One region of the Candidatus Pantoea soli genome, then DNA from elsewhere that is predicted to be linked to it. Evidence: predicted binding sites of a transcription regulator. Region 1 holds the regulator's gene; each other region holds the start of a gene.
The links. Region 1 encodes PurR, which represses purine synthesis genes. Its sites were predicted from a motif close to CANGCAAACGTTTGCNTG; they were not measured.

Region 1 (5,148 bases):
CCGTCGCGCCCCCCTGAAACTCAGCGGTAAAAAATATGGTCATCAGCGCCTGGCGAAAGCCGCTGCCGCGGCAGAGGCCGATGACGAGGTTCAGGGCCTGACCGGCATTAAAATGAGCAAGTCTCACCGCCTGCGCTATCAGAAAGCGCGTGAAACGGCGATGAATAAACTGATGGGACAGCTGGGTAAGCCTTATCAGTGGGGCGGCACCTCGCCGCATACCGGTTTCGATTGCAGCGGTTTGGTGTGGTACGCCTATAAAGACCTCGTCAAATTCAAACTGCCGCGCACCGCCAATGAAATGTATCATCTGCGCGATGCGGCCCCGATCAAACGCGAGCTGCTGGAGAAAGGCGATCTGGTCTTCTTCCGCATTAATAACCGCGGTGCTGCCGATCACGTCGGCGTCTATCTGGGCAACGGCAAGTTCATTCAGTCGCCGCGTACCGGTAAAGATATTCAAATCAGTGCGCTAAGCGAAGATTACTGGCAGAAACACTATGTAGGCGCGCGCCGCATGATGACACCTAAAACCATTCGCTAAGCGTTGCGTTGCGCAAGCAAGCAAAGAAAAGCCGGCGGCTGTTGCTCAGCGCCGGCTTTTTTATTAGTGCAGAATTGCCGTAAAACTGAAGGCCACAATCATCATCAGCGCCGCGACCGTGGTCATTAACGCCAGCTTCATCTCCGTACTCATCCTTGCTCCATAGCCACACTGTTATCATGGTTAAAGAATTTTCGCACAGCAACCGGCAAAAATCTCGTGTTATCCGCGCCAGCTTGCTAGAATCGCCGCCTTTCGTTGCGCAACAGGTTTTGCGCATGCTGCATTGACAGCCTGCGAACGCGTTTTCTTTGCCCCTGAAACGCCGGTTTTCCGGCCAAAACGGGGTAAAATACCCTTCGCAGACGCAAACGTTTAACAATATACTTATCAGTAAGTTGCGATAAGCCCAGGAGTACCATTCAGATGGCAACAATTAAAGATGTGGCGAAACGCGCCGGTGTCTCAACCACCACGGTTTCGCATGTCATCAACAAAACGCGCTTCGTTGCTGAAGAGACGCGCAACGCCGTATGGGAAGCGATCAAAGCACTGCACTATTCACCCAGCGCCGTGGCGCGCAGTCTGAAGGTGAACCACACCAAAACGCTGGGGCTGCTGGCCACCTCCAGCGAAGCGCCCTATTTTGCCGAGATTATCGAAGCGGTGGAAAATCACTGTTTTGACCGCGGTTATACCCTGATCCTCGGTAACGCGCATAACGACCTGCAAAAACAGCGCGCCTATCTGTCGATGATGGCGCAAAAACGCGTGGACGGGCTGCTGGTGATGTGCTCAGAGTATCCGGACGATCTGCTGCAGATGCTGGAAGAGAACCGTAACATTCCCATGGTGGTGATGGACTGGGGCGAATCGCGCGGCGATTTTACCGATACCGTGCAGGATAATGCGTTTCACGGCGGCTATCTCGCCGGACGCTATCTGATTGAGCGCGGCCACCGTGATATCGGGGCGATTCCGGGCCAGATGGAACGCAATACCGGGGGCGGACGCCACGCTGGTTTTTTACAGGCGATGCATGAAGCGGGCATTACCGTGCGTCAGGAGTGGATTGTGCAGGGCGACTTTGAGCCGGAATCCGGTTATCAGGCGATGCAGCAGATCCTCAACCAGAAGCAGCGCCCTACTGCCGTGTTCTGCGGCGGTGACATCATGGCGATGGGCGCAATCTGTGCGGCTGATGAGATGGGGCTGCGCGTGCCGCAGGATATTTCCGTCATCGGTTACGATAACGTGCGCAACGCGCGCTACTTCACGCCCGCGCTGACCACGGTCCATCAGCCCAAAGCCCAGCTGGGGGAAAAAGCGCTTGAGATGCTGCTGGATCGCATTACCAGCAAGCGCGAAGAGCCGCAAACCATTGAAGTGCAGCCTACGCTGATTGAACGCCGTTCGGTCGCGGATGGCCCGTTCCGCGACTATCGCCGTTAAGTGCGCGTCTCGCTGAGCCATTCCTGGTTCAGCGTTTCCGCATCCCCCAGATAACTCAGCAGCCAGTCCAGCGCCGGTGAGTCACCCTGTTCTGACCAGCTGACACAGCAGGGGCTGTCCGGAAAAGCCTGCGGCAGCGTCAGTTCCGTCAGGGCGCCGCTGTCCAGCAGCGGCCGCGCTAAATGGCCGGGGATCATGCCCACGCACAAGCCGGCCTGCAGACAGTCCAGCCCGGTTTCCCACTCCGGCACCACCAGCCGGCGCTGGTTATCCAGCGTCCAGGTCATGCGGCGCGGTAAGGCGCGCGAGGTGTCTTCCAGCACCAGCGACGGCCAGGCGCGCAGCGTCTCGTCGTCAAGCTGTGTGCTGCCAGCCAGCGGGTGATCGGGGCTGACCACGCAGCGCCAGTTAAGCGCCCCCATATCCTGAAAGGCAAAACGACCGCCCACCGGAATCGCCTGCGTCGCGCCAATCGCCACGTCAACGCGCCCGTCAGCCAGCGCATCCCACACGCCGTTGAACACTTCGTAACTGATGATCAACTCCATATCGGGAAAATGACGATAAAAATCCTTCACCAGCTGTCGCGTACGCTGCGGTTTGACAATGCAGTCCACGGCGATACTCAGCTGACCGCGCCAGCCGTTGGCCAGCTGCTGACACTGGCGGCGGGTTGCCAGCATTTTTTTGATAACAGATCGTCCTTCGCGCACAAAATGCTCGCCAGCCGGCGTCAGCACCACTTCCCGGTGCTGGCGTTCAAACAGCGGCACCGCCAGCCAGCTTTCCAGCTGGCGCACGGTATAGCTGATGGCAGAAGGCACGCGGTGCAGCTCCTGCGCTGCGGCGCTGAAGCTGCCCGTGCGCGCAACCGCATCGGCCACTTCCAAAGCGTATTCAGACCACATTTTTTTGCCTGCAAAAATTTTGATAGCACAATGCAAATATTAGCGTTTCACAAAGCTGGCTGCACCCTTTTACACTGCCCGCCGTTCACCCTGTCGAATGAGAATCACTATGTTGTCATCAAAAGGATTTCTGCCCTATCTGGCCGTGCTGAGTATGCTTGGCTTTCTCGCCACGGATATGTATCTGCCAGCGTTTGGCGATATGCAGCGCGATTTCGCGACCGCCCCCGGTACCATCAGTGCCAGCCTCAGTGTGTTCCTGGGCGGCTTTGCCTGTGCTCAGGTATTGTGGGGTGCCCTGTCAGACCGCATTGGCCGCAAACCGGTGCTGCTGGCTGGCCTGACGCTGTTTGCCGTCAGTTGCCTCGCGATGTTGTGGGTCAGCGATGTCTGGCTGATGCTGGCGCTGCGCTTTATCCAGGCGGTTGGCGTGTGTGCGGCAGCGGTGAGCTGGCAGGCGCTGGTGGTCGATCGCTATCCGAAAGCGCAGGCCAATAAAGTGTTCGCCACGATTATGCCCCTGGTTGCGCTCTCACCGGCGCTGGCACCGCTGCTGGGTGCCTGGCTGATGAATCATTTTGACTGGCGTACGATTTTTCTGGTGCTGGCGCTGGTGACCGGCGTGCTGCTATGCGGCACGCTGCGCCTGCGCGCGCCTGCGCCGCAGCAGCGCGATCGGGGCGAGCAGCCCGGCTGGCTCACGCTGCTCGCTGCCCGGGTTTACAGCGGTAATGTGCTGATTTACTCCGCCTGTTCAGCCAGCTTTTTTGCCTGGCTGACCGGTTCCCCCTTTATCCTCGCTGCGGCGGGGCTGAGTCCGGCTGACATCGGCCTGAGCTACATTCCGCAGACCATCGCCTTCCTCGTCGGCGGCTTTGGCTGCCGCGCGCTGCTGAATCGTTTTCAGGGTGCACAGCTGCTGCCGTGGCTGCTGCTGGTTTACAGCCTGAGCATCATCAGCCTGTTCGCCGTGGCGCTGCTGCCTGCGCCACCACTGGCTGGCCTGCTGCTACCGTTCTGTGGTATGGCGCTGGCTAACGGCGCGATTTACCCGATTGTGGTTGCCAGCGCGCTGGCCCCGTTCCCACAGGCCACCGGCAAAGCGGCCGGCCTGCAGAACCTGCTGCAGCTTGGTCTCTGTTTTCTGGCCAGCCTGATTGTCTCATCCGGCCTGCAACATGCGCTGTATCACACTACACTGGTAATGGTGATCACTGTCGCACTGGCGTGGGCAGGCTATCTCTGGCAACGTACCGCTGTCGCACAAAGTGACGTTGCTGACCCTGCCCGCCCCTGCGAAGATACGCTTTGATGCAACGCTTATCGTTAGCATGATAACGATAAGCCGTTGAATATTGACCCACGTGAGCATATACTCGGTGGGTCAGCATTTCTGTAACAAATCAATAACATAATTGCCTTATTTATTCGCGACTCTGTCGCTGGGATGGCGTCTGCGCGGGCATCTTTCTGCGATGCTGTGCCGGACATTTCTGTTGAGATCTCTACCTCTGTAAAACGTCGACTATCTGGCGCACGGATCTTCCGTGAGTTCTCTCACAGGCCTGGGGAATTTGACTATTCTCTTTCTCAGGTTTAAATCGGAAAGGTGATGGAGAAGCTATGAGTTCATCGTGTATAGAAGAAGTGAGCCTTGAAGAAAACCAATGGTTTCGTATCGCCCATGAGCTGCTGGAGCGGGCAGATATCCACATCAATGGCACACGCCCCTGGGATATTCAGGTAAAACATCCGGATTTTTTTAAACGGGTCCTGCAGGAGGGATCGCTGGGCCTTGGCGAGAGTTACATGGACGGCTGGTGGGAGTGTGAGCGTCTCGACATGTTCTTCCATCGGGCGCTGAAGCATCATCTGGATAAACAGCTTCCCCACCATTTCAAAGATACCCTGCGCATCGCCGCAGCGCGCCTGACCAACCTGCAGTCGAAAAAGCGCGCCTGGATTGTGGGTAAAGAGCATTACGACCTGGGCAATGACCTGTTCGCCCTGATGCTGGATCCCTTCATGCAATACTCCTGCGGCTACTGGAAAAGCGCTGAGACGCTGGAGCAGGCGCAGCAGGCAAAACTTGATATGATTTGCCGCAAGCTGCAGCTGGCGCCGGGCATGACGCTGCTGGATATCGGCTGCGGCTGGGGCGGTCTGGCGGAGTTTGCCGCGCGCCATTACGGCGTTAAAGTGCATGGCGTCACTATTTCCGCTGAACAGCAGCGCATGGCGCAA
Region 2 (5,148 bases), 1.0 Mb from region 1:
CGCTGCACCAGCTGCTGCAGCAGCGGTGCAGGGATAGCGGCGGCTTCATCGACAATCAGCCAGTCGGCGTCAGGGGTTTGCGCCTCAGCGAGAATGGCGTCGGGCGCCATAAAGTGGAAATGCTCGCCGGCAAAGGTGGCCAGCACGCCGGTGGCGACTTTGGCCGGCGCCGTCACCAGTGCCCGCTGGCTGTGGCGCGCCAGCATGCCCGCCAGCGCCGATTTCCCCCGTCCGCGCGGTGCGGTGATGACCGCAACACCAGAGGTCATCGCGCACAGCTGCTGCAGGATGGCTGCCTGCTGCTGCGGGGCGCGGCACTGCCACGGCGGTAAATCCGTGCAGGCGCTGATGCGCGGCGGCTGGTGCTGACACAGCAGGGCGACGCGGCTGTCTTCTGTCATTTGCTGCTGCAGATAACGGACAAAATGCGGCGTAGCAATCGGCTGCGCCACATCGGCCCAGCGTAGCGTATCGCGATCGCGCTGCATCGGCCACGCTGCCCACGGCGGCGTCAGCAGCAGCAGCCAGCTGCCCGCCTGCAGCGTGCCGGCCAGCGCGGCAAATGCCTCGGCGTGGAAACCGTCATGTGCGTCAAAAATAGCATGGCGGAATTCCCGCCCGAGTAAGGTGCGCAGCGCGGCGGGGGCGACGCGCTGCGGGAAGCTGGCGCTTTCGCTCAGCGTCAGCCAGTCACCCGGCAGCGCAGCCTGCCACCCGGCGGCCTGCTGCAGCGTCCAGTCTGGATCGCCGGCCATCACGCACAGACGGCGAATGCCGCTGCGCTGCATCGCCGCCGTGAGGTCGGCCAGCACCGTCAGCTGCCTGCAAACGTGTTGCACTGGCCCGGATTGCCGCTATCAAACCCGCGTTTAAACCAGGTGTAGCGCTGCTGCGACGTGCCGTGCGTAAAGCTGTCCGGCACCACGCGGCCCTGGCTCTGCTGCTGCAGACGATCGTCGCCGATGGCTTCGGCTGCGTTTAGCGCTTCCTGTAAATCACCGGTTTCCAGGATGTTCTGCTGCTGCATGTAGTGTCCCCACACGCCGGCAAAGCAGTCGGCCTGCAGTTCCATCTTCACGGAGAGCTGGTTTACCTGGGTCTGGGTTGCGCCCTGCTGCATTTCGCGCACTTTCGGCTCAATGCCCAGCAGCTTTTGCACGTGATGCCCGACTTCATGCGCAATGACATAGCCCTGCGCGAAATCGCCGCCCGCGCCGAGTTTGTTTTTCATGTCATCGTAGAAAGAGAGATCGATGTACACCGTCTGATCTGCCGGACAGTAAAACGGCCCCATCGCCGACTGACCGGTACCGCAGTGGGTGCGCGTGGCGCCGCGATACATCACCAGTTTCGGCGGCGCGTACTGTTTACCCATCTGCTGGAACAGCTTGCCCCACGTGTCTTCAGTGGTCGCCAGGATCACCGACGTGAATTTAGCCGCTTCGTTATCCTGGGTGGAATTGACCTGACGCTGTTGCGATACCGGCGCACCGCCCTGCAGCAGCGCCGTCAGGTCATAGCCGTAGTACCCTGCTACCGCGACCACAATCAGCAGGATGATGCCGCCTTTGCCGCGCGGCAGACGAATCTGACGTCCGCCGGAACCGAATCCGGATGATTCACCACGACGGTCTTCCACATTGTCGCTTTCACGACGCCCTTGCCAGCGCATGCCCTGCTCCTGTTTTCGATAAAGTCTGGCATGATTTTAGTTGGCGGCACCGCTAAGCACCAGCGTTGCGGCATGGCGCAGCGGGACAGGCGGTGCTTCAGCAACGCAGCAGCAGGAAAAATGCGCGGCAGCGCAGGGCAGCGGAAGGCAGAAAAGCGTGTGCCGGGGCGCGGAGGGAAAGGAGCACCGGCGGCACGCCGGTGCAGAAGCGCATCAGTCGAGCTTAACGCCCAGGCGGTGAGCCACTTCTTCGTAGGCTTCAATCAGGCCGCCAAGGCTCTGACGGAAACGGTCTTTGTCCATTTTGTCCATGGTCTCTTTGTCCCACAGACGCGCGCCGTCTGGTGAGAACTCATCGCCCAGCGTCACTTCGCCTTTGAACAGGCCAAACTCCAGCTTGAAGTCCACCAGGATCAGACCGGCGTCATCGAACAGCTTGCTCAGCACCTCGTTGGCTTTGAAAGTCAGCTCCTGCATGCGCGCCAGATTGGCTTTGCTCACCCAGCCAAAGGTTTCGCAGTAGGACTCGTTTACCATCGGGTCATGTTTCGCGTCATCTTTCAGGAAAAGATCAAACAGCGGTGGATTCAGCAGCATGCCCTCTTCCACACCCAGACGTTTTACCAGCGAGCCTGCCGCGCGGTTACGGATGACACACTCAACCGGCACCATCTCCAGCTTTTTCACCAGCGCTTCGTTATCGGACAGCAGCGCTTCCATCTGCGTAGGAATGCCCGCTTCCTGCAGTTTGGTCATGATGAAATGGTTGAATTTGTTATTGACCATACCTTTGCGATCAAACTGCTCGATTCGTGCACCGTCTCCTGCTGACGTATCGTTGCGGAATTCAAGTACCAGCAGATCCGGATTGTCGGTGCTGTATACGGTTTTCGCTTTACCGCGATACAACTCAGCTCGCTTTTGCATCTTGTTAACTCCAAACATGAAAGAACCCGTGTTCAGCGGTGTTTCACCGCGCGATGACTGCCTGACGCAATCGTTTACCTCGCCGGGCGCTATTATGCCAAAATCAAAACAAAAAGGCCGGAGAATCTCCGGCCTTTATGCATTTATTTGTTCAGTGCGCCCTGCATCACTGCCACCAGCGCATCGTTTTGCGCCTGCGTCAGCACATGGCCTTTCGGGTCAATGAACTGCAAACTGCTGCGGTTGTCGAGATCGCCCACCTGCAGTTTGTAGTCGCCGTTTGGCAGTTCCGGATCTTTGGCGCCAATGGCGTCAAACGCGCTGCTGCCTGGCTGCTTGTAGGTCACTTTCAGGCTGCCCTGCGAGCGGTTGTCATCGTTGATCTCCATGCCCACACGCTTCAGTGCCGCCGGCAGACGCTGCCAGGTCACGTTGAACGGTGAACGCAGAATCAGCAATGGCAGGCCGGTATCGTCCGCGCCACTCTGCACATCAATCTGGCCGGTAGTACGGCCCGCTGCCGCGTCCTGGCTTGCCGTGTCAATTTTATCCAGACCGGTGCTGATATCGTTCAGCATCTGGCCGGTGTAACGCTGCACCTGCGCCGGTGAGGTCACGGTCTCGCCCTGCTGCTGCAGCTCCAGCAGACGGACAGTCAGAATCTGCTGATAGCCCTGATTCTGCACGCTGATCTGATAACGCCCGCGATACTGATTATCTTCGTCGGCCCGGTTCCACTGCACCCAGTCGGTGGTCAGCTGCTGCGCCGCGTCGTTACGCTGCGCAATCGGGAACTTGTACGACTGCACCACGTTAACGACCTGCGACCAGATTGAGCCGCGGTTGCTTTCCATCGCCAGCACGCCGGTGTTCCCGGTGAACTGAGCACGCGTGCCGTTCAGCAGCGCCAGCGGCTGCGCCGGTGGACGGATATCCAGCGCCTTGCCCAGCGCGCCTTTAGCCACGTTATGCGGCACATCGTAGTCGCCATTCTGCAGCGGCAGTACCACGCCGGCCGGCGCTTTCAAATCGTGCAGTTCAGGTGCCTGCAGGTAGGATTCATCTCCGCTGACCTGACGTTTATAACGCTGATCGCTGGAACAGGCGGTGAGCAGCATCAGGGCAGACAGACCTGCCACCGTGGCCAGCGCCGAGCGCTTTACTGAATAACTCATTACTTCTCCCTAAATTATCGCAGACCCGCTTTGATCAGTGCCTGCGCGGTTTTCGCCTGACCGGCTTCGGTCAGCGGCGTCATCGGCAAGCGCAGCGTGTCATCCGCGATTAATCCTAGCTGTTTTGCGGCCCATTTCACCGGGATAGGATTCGGTTCACAGAAAAGCGTCTGGTGCAGGTGCATCAGACGCTGATTCAGGCGACGCGCCTCGGCGAAGTTGCCCGCTTTAGCCAGCGCACAAAGTTCTGCCATTTCACGTGCTGCCACGTTGGCTGTCACAGAGATGACGCCTTTGCTGCCCAGCTGCATGGCGTCCAGTGCGGTCGCGTCATCGCCGCTGACAATAATGAACGCATCACCAGCCAGCTGTTGGATCTGTGAAATCCGCGATAAGTTCCCGGTGGCTTCTTTGATTCCGATAATATTTTTAATTTCAGCCAAGCGGGCAACGGTTTCTGGCAGCATGTCGCAGCCGGTGCGTGACGGGACGTTGTACAGCATCTGCGGCAGGTCAGTGCTCTCTGCGATCGCTTTAAAGTGCTGGTACAGGCCTTCCTGCGTCGGGCGGTTATAGTAAGGCGTAACGGTAAGGCAGCCGACCACGCCGGTGCCGGTGAAGCGTTTTGTCAGAGAGATACCTTCGGCGGTTGCATTGGCACCGGTTCCGGCAATCACCGGAATGCGGCCATCGGCCAGCTCGAGGGTTTGCATCACCACATCACCATGCTCTTCATGGCTGAGAGTCGCGGATTCGCCGGTGGTGCCAACAGAAACAATCGCCGCTGTGCCGCTGGCGACATGATAATCAATCAGTTTTTTCAGACTTGCGCGGCAGACATCACCTTTTTCATTCAAAGGCGTAATGAGCGCAACAATACTTCCGGTGAACATGGGCTATCCCCTCGACAAACAAGTGCCTCATGTTACGTTTTACCCCGAAAGAAAAGCAAGCGAGCCACGCCATAACCGCGCTTGTCAGCAGTTTTTTTTATGTTTACCTTATGGTTATTAGCGAACGTACAGGAAGAGTCATTTTGCCGCAGTCACAGCCGCACCATCTGGTGATCACCGCGTTAGGCGTTGATCGTCCGGGTATCGTCAATACCATTACCCGCCACGTCAGCAGCTGCGGTTGCAATATAGAAGACAGCCGTCTGGCCATGCTCGGTGATGAGTTCACCTTTATTATGCTGCTCTCCGGCAGCTGGAACGCCATCACCCTGATTGAATCGACGCTTCCGATGAAAGGCGCCGAGCTGGAACTGCTGATTGTCATGAAGCGGACCAACGCGCGCGCCACCCCGCCGATGCCGGCCACCGTGCGTGTCCAGGTCGAGGTGCCGGATTCACCGCATATCATCGAACGCTTCAC
Region 3 (5,148 bases), 1.1 Mb from region 1:
ACGGCGGCCAGCGGGCCGGAAGCCCTGCGCCATCTGCAGAAAGAAAAAGTGGATTTGGTCATCAGCGACCTGCGCATGGACGAGATGGACGGTCTGGCGCTGTTTGGTGAAATCCAGAAGCGCCATGCGGGTCTGCCGGTGATTATCCTGACCGCGCACGGCTCTATTCCGGAAGCCGTTGCCGCCACCCAGCAGGGCGTGTTCAGCTTTCTGACAAAACCGGTGGATCGCGATGCGCTGTACCAGGCAATTGACGACGCGCTGGCGCAGCGGGCGCCGGTGAGCGATGACGGCTGGCGCGAAGCGATTGTGACGCGTAATCCGCTGATGCTGCGTTTACTGGAACAGGCGCATATGGTGGCGCAGTCTGATGTCAGCGTGCTGATTAATGGACAGAGCGGCACCGGAAAAGAGGTGCTGGCGCAGGCGATCCACGCCGCCAGTCCGCGCGCGGCAAAGCCGTTTATCGCCATTAACTGCGGTGCGCTGCCGGAACAGCTGCTGGAATCGGAGCTGTTCGGTCACGCTAAGGGCGCTTTTACCGGCGCGGTCAGCGCGCGGGATGGGCTGTTTCAGGCGGCAGAAGGGGGCACGCTGTTTCTTGATGAGATTGGCGACATGCCGCAGGCGCTGCAGGTCAAACTGCTGCGGGTGCTGCAGGAGCGCAAAGTGCGTCCGCTCGGCAGCAATCGCGACATGGATATTAATGTGCGCATTATCTCAGCCACCCACCGCGATCTGCCCAAAGCGATGGAGAAGAAAAGCTTCCGTGAGGATCTCTACTACCGTCTGAACGTGGTTAACCTGAAGATCCCCGCGCTGCAGGAGCGCGCAGAGGATATTCCGCTGCTGGCCAACCATCTGCTGCGCCAGTCTGCCGATCGCCATAAACCCTTTGTGCGCAGTTTCTCCGTGGATGCCATGAAACGGCTGGTCAGCGCCAGCTGGCCGGGTAACGTGCGCCAGCTGGTCAATGTGATTGAGCAGTGCGTCGCGCTAAGCACGTCGCCGGTGATTGGCGAGGCGCTGGTTAGTCAGGCGCTGGCAGAAGAGAACACCGCGCTGCCCACCTTCGCGGAAGCGCGCAACCAGTTTGAGCTGAATTATCTGCGCAAACTGCTGCAGATGACCAAAGGCAATGTCACCCATGCGGCGCGGCTGGCTGGACGCAACCGCACTGAGTTTTATAAGCTGCTGTCACGTCACGAACTGGACGCCAGCGAATTTAAAGAGTAGCTTGCTGCGGCAGCGTCAGGAACACTTATACTCATTGTTACCCGTCCGTCACGGAGGGAGCGAAAAAAGGATCTGTGATGAAAAAGATCGATGCAATTATCAAACCATTCAAACTCGATGATGTGCGTGAAGCGCTGGCAGAAGTCGGCATCACCGGGATGACAGTCAGCGAAGTGAAAGGCTTCGGACGTCAGAAGGGCCACACTGAACTTTATCGCGGTGCGGAATACATGGTCGATTTTCTGCCAAAAGTGAAAATCGAAATGGTGGTTGGCGATGATATCGTCGACACCTGCGTGGAAACCATCATGAAGACAGCGCAAACCGGCAAAATCGGTGATGGTAAAATCTTTGTCTTTGATGTGGCGCGCGTCGTGCGCATTCGTACCGGCGAAGAGGACGAAGAGGCGATTTGAGTCTCACCTTCGTCAGCGGTTAAAAAGCCTGCTTTGCGCAGGCTTTTTTGTTTTTACAGCACCTTGTGCGGACCAAATACTTCGTAATGCAGGCGATCGGCGCTGATGCCGGCGTCCAGCAGCTGGCGGGCCACAAACTGCATAAACGGCAGAGGGCCACAGATCCAGAAGTGGCGGTCGGCCTGCTGCAGCTCTGCGGATACGGCGGCTAAATCCATCAGCCCGGCGGTATCGAAACGGCCTGCGTCAGCGGCGTCAGGTTGCCGGTACCAGACGTGCTGGCTGAACTGTGGCAGTTGCGCACCCAGCGCGGCCACTTCCTCAGCAAAGGCGTGATGCGCGCCGTTCTCCGCGGCGTGCAGCCAGGTGACGGCCGCCGGATGAGGCTGCTGCGCCAGGCGGGCCAGCATCGCCAGCAGCGGTGTCTGCCCCACACCAGCGGAAATCAGCGTCACCGGCGTAGTGTCGCGACACTGCAGGAAGAAGTCCCCGGCTGGGGTTGTGCACTGCACCACATCGCCCACCTGCGCCTGCTGATGCAGCCAGCCAGAGACGCTGCCGTGTGCTTCCTGCTTTACCGCAATACGATAGGATCGGCCGTTCGGCAGGTGCGTCAGGGAATACTGGCGGTGCTGGATCGTCTCGCTGCCGGTCGGACGCAGGCTGATAGCCAGATACTGACCGGGCAGGAAATCGGCCACCGGCTCACCATCCTCCGGCACCAGCACAATACTTTTAATCACCGCACTCTGTTGCTGAATGGCATGGATGCGAAATGCCCGCATACCGCGCCAGCCGCCTGTTTTCGCTTCTGAGGCGCGATAAATCTGCGCTTCGCGCTGAATAAACAGGTCGGCCAGTACGCCATACGCTTTGCCCCAGGCTTCCAGCACCGCTTCGCCAGGGTTCATCAACTCGTCAATGGTGGCCAGCAGGTTTTCACCCACAATGGCGTACTGTTCCGGCTGTATGTTCAGGCTGGCGTGTTTCTGCGCGATCTTCTCCAGCGCCGGCAACAGCGCAGCGGGATTTTCCAGATGACTGCCGTAGGCGCAGATAGCATTAAACAGCGCCTCACGCTGATTACCGCTGCGCTGGTTATTCATGTTGAAGACGTTTTTCAGCTCCGGATGCCGGGTCAGCATGCGCTGATAGAAGTGGCCGGTCAGTGCCGGACCAAGCCGGGCGATTGCCGGCAGCGTGGACTTCACGATCTGGATAGTTTGCGCGTCGAGCATGGTGTTTCCCCTGGTGTGGCTTTAAACATGTATTTTAAATGCATCTTATGCCGCTCACGGGCGGCTGTAAATCCCCCTTAGCGCGCAGGGTCACCCTTACCCTGGAATCTGGCTCGCAAAGCTGACATTTTCTTCGGTGCCGGAATGGGCCTGCGGGCGCTTTTCTGGTGGAGAAAAAAGCGTAAAAAACCCGTTCCAGCGCCCTGCCAATCGTTTGCGTAAAAAGAGGGGATTGGCGCTACCGTCCCCTGGCAAAACCGTTTACACTGTTGGCCTTCGCCCCCCGGTCGGGGCTAAACTGCCGTTAAAAGTTGCTGAGTCAGGAGATGCGGATGTTAAAGCGTGATATGAACATTGCCGATTATGATGCCGAGTTGTGGCAGGCTATGGAGCAGGAGAAGGTGCGTCAGGAAGAGCACATTGAACTGATTGCTTCGGAAAACTACACCAGCCCACGCGTTATGCAGGCGCAAGGTTCACAGCTCACTAACAAATATGCCGAAGGCTATCCGGGCAAGCGCTACTACGGCGGATGTGAATACGTCGATATCGTAGAGCAGCTGGCGATTGATCGCGCCAAAGCGCTGTTTGGTGCTGATTACGCTAACGTGCAGCCGCACTCCGGCTCCCAGGCGAACTTTGCGGTTTACACCGCGCTGCTGCAGCCGGGCGATACCATTCTGGGCATGAACCTGGCGCACGGTGGTCACCTGACGCACGGCTCACCGGTTAACCTCTCCGGTAAACTCTATAACGTTATCCCTTACGGCATCGACGAAAGCGGCAAAATCAACTATGACGAGCTGGCCGAGCTGGCGCAGACGCACAAGCCAAAAATGATCGTGGGCGGTTTCTCCGCTTACTCTGGCGTGTGTGACTGGGCAAAAATGCGTGAAATCGCTGACAGCATTGGTGCCTGGCTGTTTGTGGATATGGCGCACGTGGCCGGTCTGATTGCCGCAGATGTCTATCCGAACCCGGTGCCGCATGCACACATCGTGACCTCCACCACGCACAAAACCCTGGCGGGTCCGCGCGGCGGCCTGATCCTGGCGAAAAATGGTGATGAGGAGCTGTACAAAAAGCTTAACTCAGCTGTCTTCCCGGGCGGGCAGGGTGGTCCACTGATGCACGTCATTGCCGGTAAAGCGGTGGCATTCAAAGAAGCGATGGAGCCGGAGTTCAAGGCATATCAGCAGCAGGTAGCGAAAAACGCCAAAGCGATGGTGGAAGTGCTGATCGAGCGCGGCTACAACATCGTTTCCGGAGGAACTTACAACCACCTGTTCCTGATCGATCTGGTCAGCAAAAACCTGACCGGTAAAGAAGCGGATGCTGCGCTGGGCCGTGCTAACATCACCGTTAACAAAAACAGCGTACCTAACGATCCAAAGAGCCCGTTTGTCACGTCCGGCGTGCGTATCGGTACGCCAGCGGTCACCCGCCGTGGCTTCAAAGAAGCCGAAGTGCGTGAGCTGGCTGGCTGGATTGCCGATGTGCTCGACAACGTTAACGACGAAGCGACCATTGAACGCACCAAACAGAAGGTGCTGGATATCTGTGCGCGCCTGCCGGTTTATGCCTGATTACCGCTAAACCCGGTGCAGTGAAAAAGGATGGCGAGCGCCATCCTTTTTTTATTCCTTTTTCACCCCCGCTTTGAGAAAGTACCGCCCTTATCCGCAGCCGGCGACGCTGCATTTTTCAGGAGGAAGCATGACCATCGGATCGGCCAGATGGCTCGGGCTGAGCTATTTCACCTACTTTTTTTGCTATGGCATTTACCTGCCTTTCTGGAGCGTCTGGCTGAAAGGCAGTGGACTTGATGCAGAAAAAATTGGTCTGCTGCTGGGCTGCGGCATGATAGCGCGCTTTGCCGGCAGCCTGCTGATTGCCTCGCAGGTAAAAAATCCGTCTCAGCTGATCCTGGCGCTGCGCCTGCTGGCGCTGATGACCTGCCTGTTTGCGCTCGGTTTCTGGCTGGGCGGCCAGTGGCTATGGCTGCTGCTGGTGATGGTAGGGTTCAATCTGTTTTTCTCTCCGCTGGTGCCGCTCAGTGATGCGCTGGCCGCCACCTGGACACAGCAGATCGGTCTGGCTTACGGTCCGGTACGGCTGTGGGGATCGCTGGCATTTGTTATCAGTTCGGCGCTGACCGGGATGCTGGTCAGCGCTTACTCTTCGCAGGCTATTCTGCTGCTGCTGACGCTGGGTACGCTGGCGATGCTGAGCGGTATGCTGCTGCCCCCGCACACCAG

Region 2: ypfJ (KPN_02809 family neutral zinc metallopeptidase) is a predicted target of PurR. The motif match lies at 1,821-1,838, and genes of this name have one in related genera.
Region 3: glyA (serine hydroxymethyltransferase) is a predicted target of PurR. The motif match lies at 3,094-3,111, and genes of this name have one in related genera.

What each region holds. Positions count from the first base shown of each region.
Region 1 covers NZ_CP032702.1:1,658,262-1,663,409, reverse strand. Annotated here, with positions in the region: gene D8B20_RS07765 (C40 family peptidase) at 1-544, shown strand, start outside; gene cydH (cytochrome bd-I oxidase subunit CydH) at 608-697, opposite strand; gene purR (HTH-type transcriptional repressor PurR) at 971-1,996, shown strand; gene punR (DNA-binding transcriptional activator PunR) at 1,993-2,904, opposite strand; gene punC (purine nucleoside transporter PunC) at 3,014-4,216, shown strand; gene cfa (cyclopropane fatty acyl phospholipid synthase) at 4,528-5,148, shown strand, end outside.
Region 2 covers NZ_CP032702.1:2,672,473-2,677,620, forward strand. Annotated here, with positions in the region: gene D8B20_RS12460 (tRNA(Met) cytidine acetyltransferase TmcA) at 1-788, opposite strand, end outside; gene ypfJ (KPN_02809 family neutral zinc metallopeptidase) at 815-1,672, opposite strand; gene purC (phosphoribosylaminoimidazolesuccinocarboxamide synthase) at 1,886-2,599, opposite strand; gene bamC (outer membrane protein assembly factor BamC) at 2,743-3,774, opposite strand; gene dapA (4-hydroxy-tetrahydrodipicolinate synthase) at 3,789-4,667, opposite strand; gene D8B20_RS12485 (glycine cleavage system transcriptional repressor) at 4,778-5,148, shown strand, end outside.
Region 3 covers NZ_CP032702.1:2,746,608-2,751,755, reverse strand. Annotated here, with positions in the region: gene glrR (two-component system response regulator GlrR) at 1-1,236, shown strand, start outside; gene glnB (nitrogen regulatory protein P-II) at 1,314-1,652, shown strand; gene hmpA (NO-inducible flavohemoprotein) at 1,706-2,890, opposite strand; gene glyA (serine hydroxymethyltransferase) at 3,223-4,476, shown strand; gene D8B20_RS12785 (3-phenylpropionate MFS transporter) at 4,607-5,148, shown strand, end outside.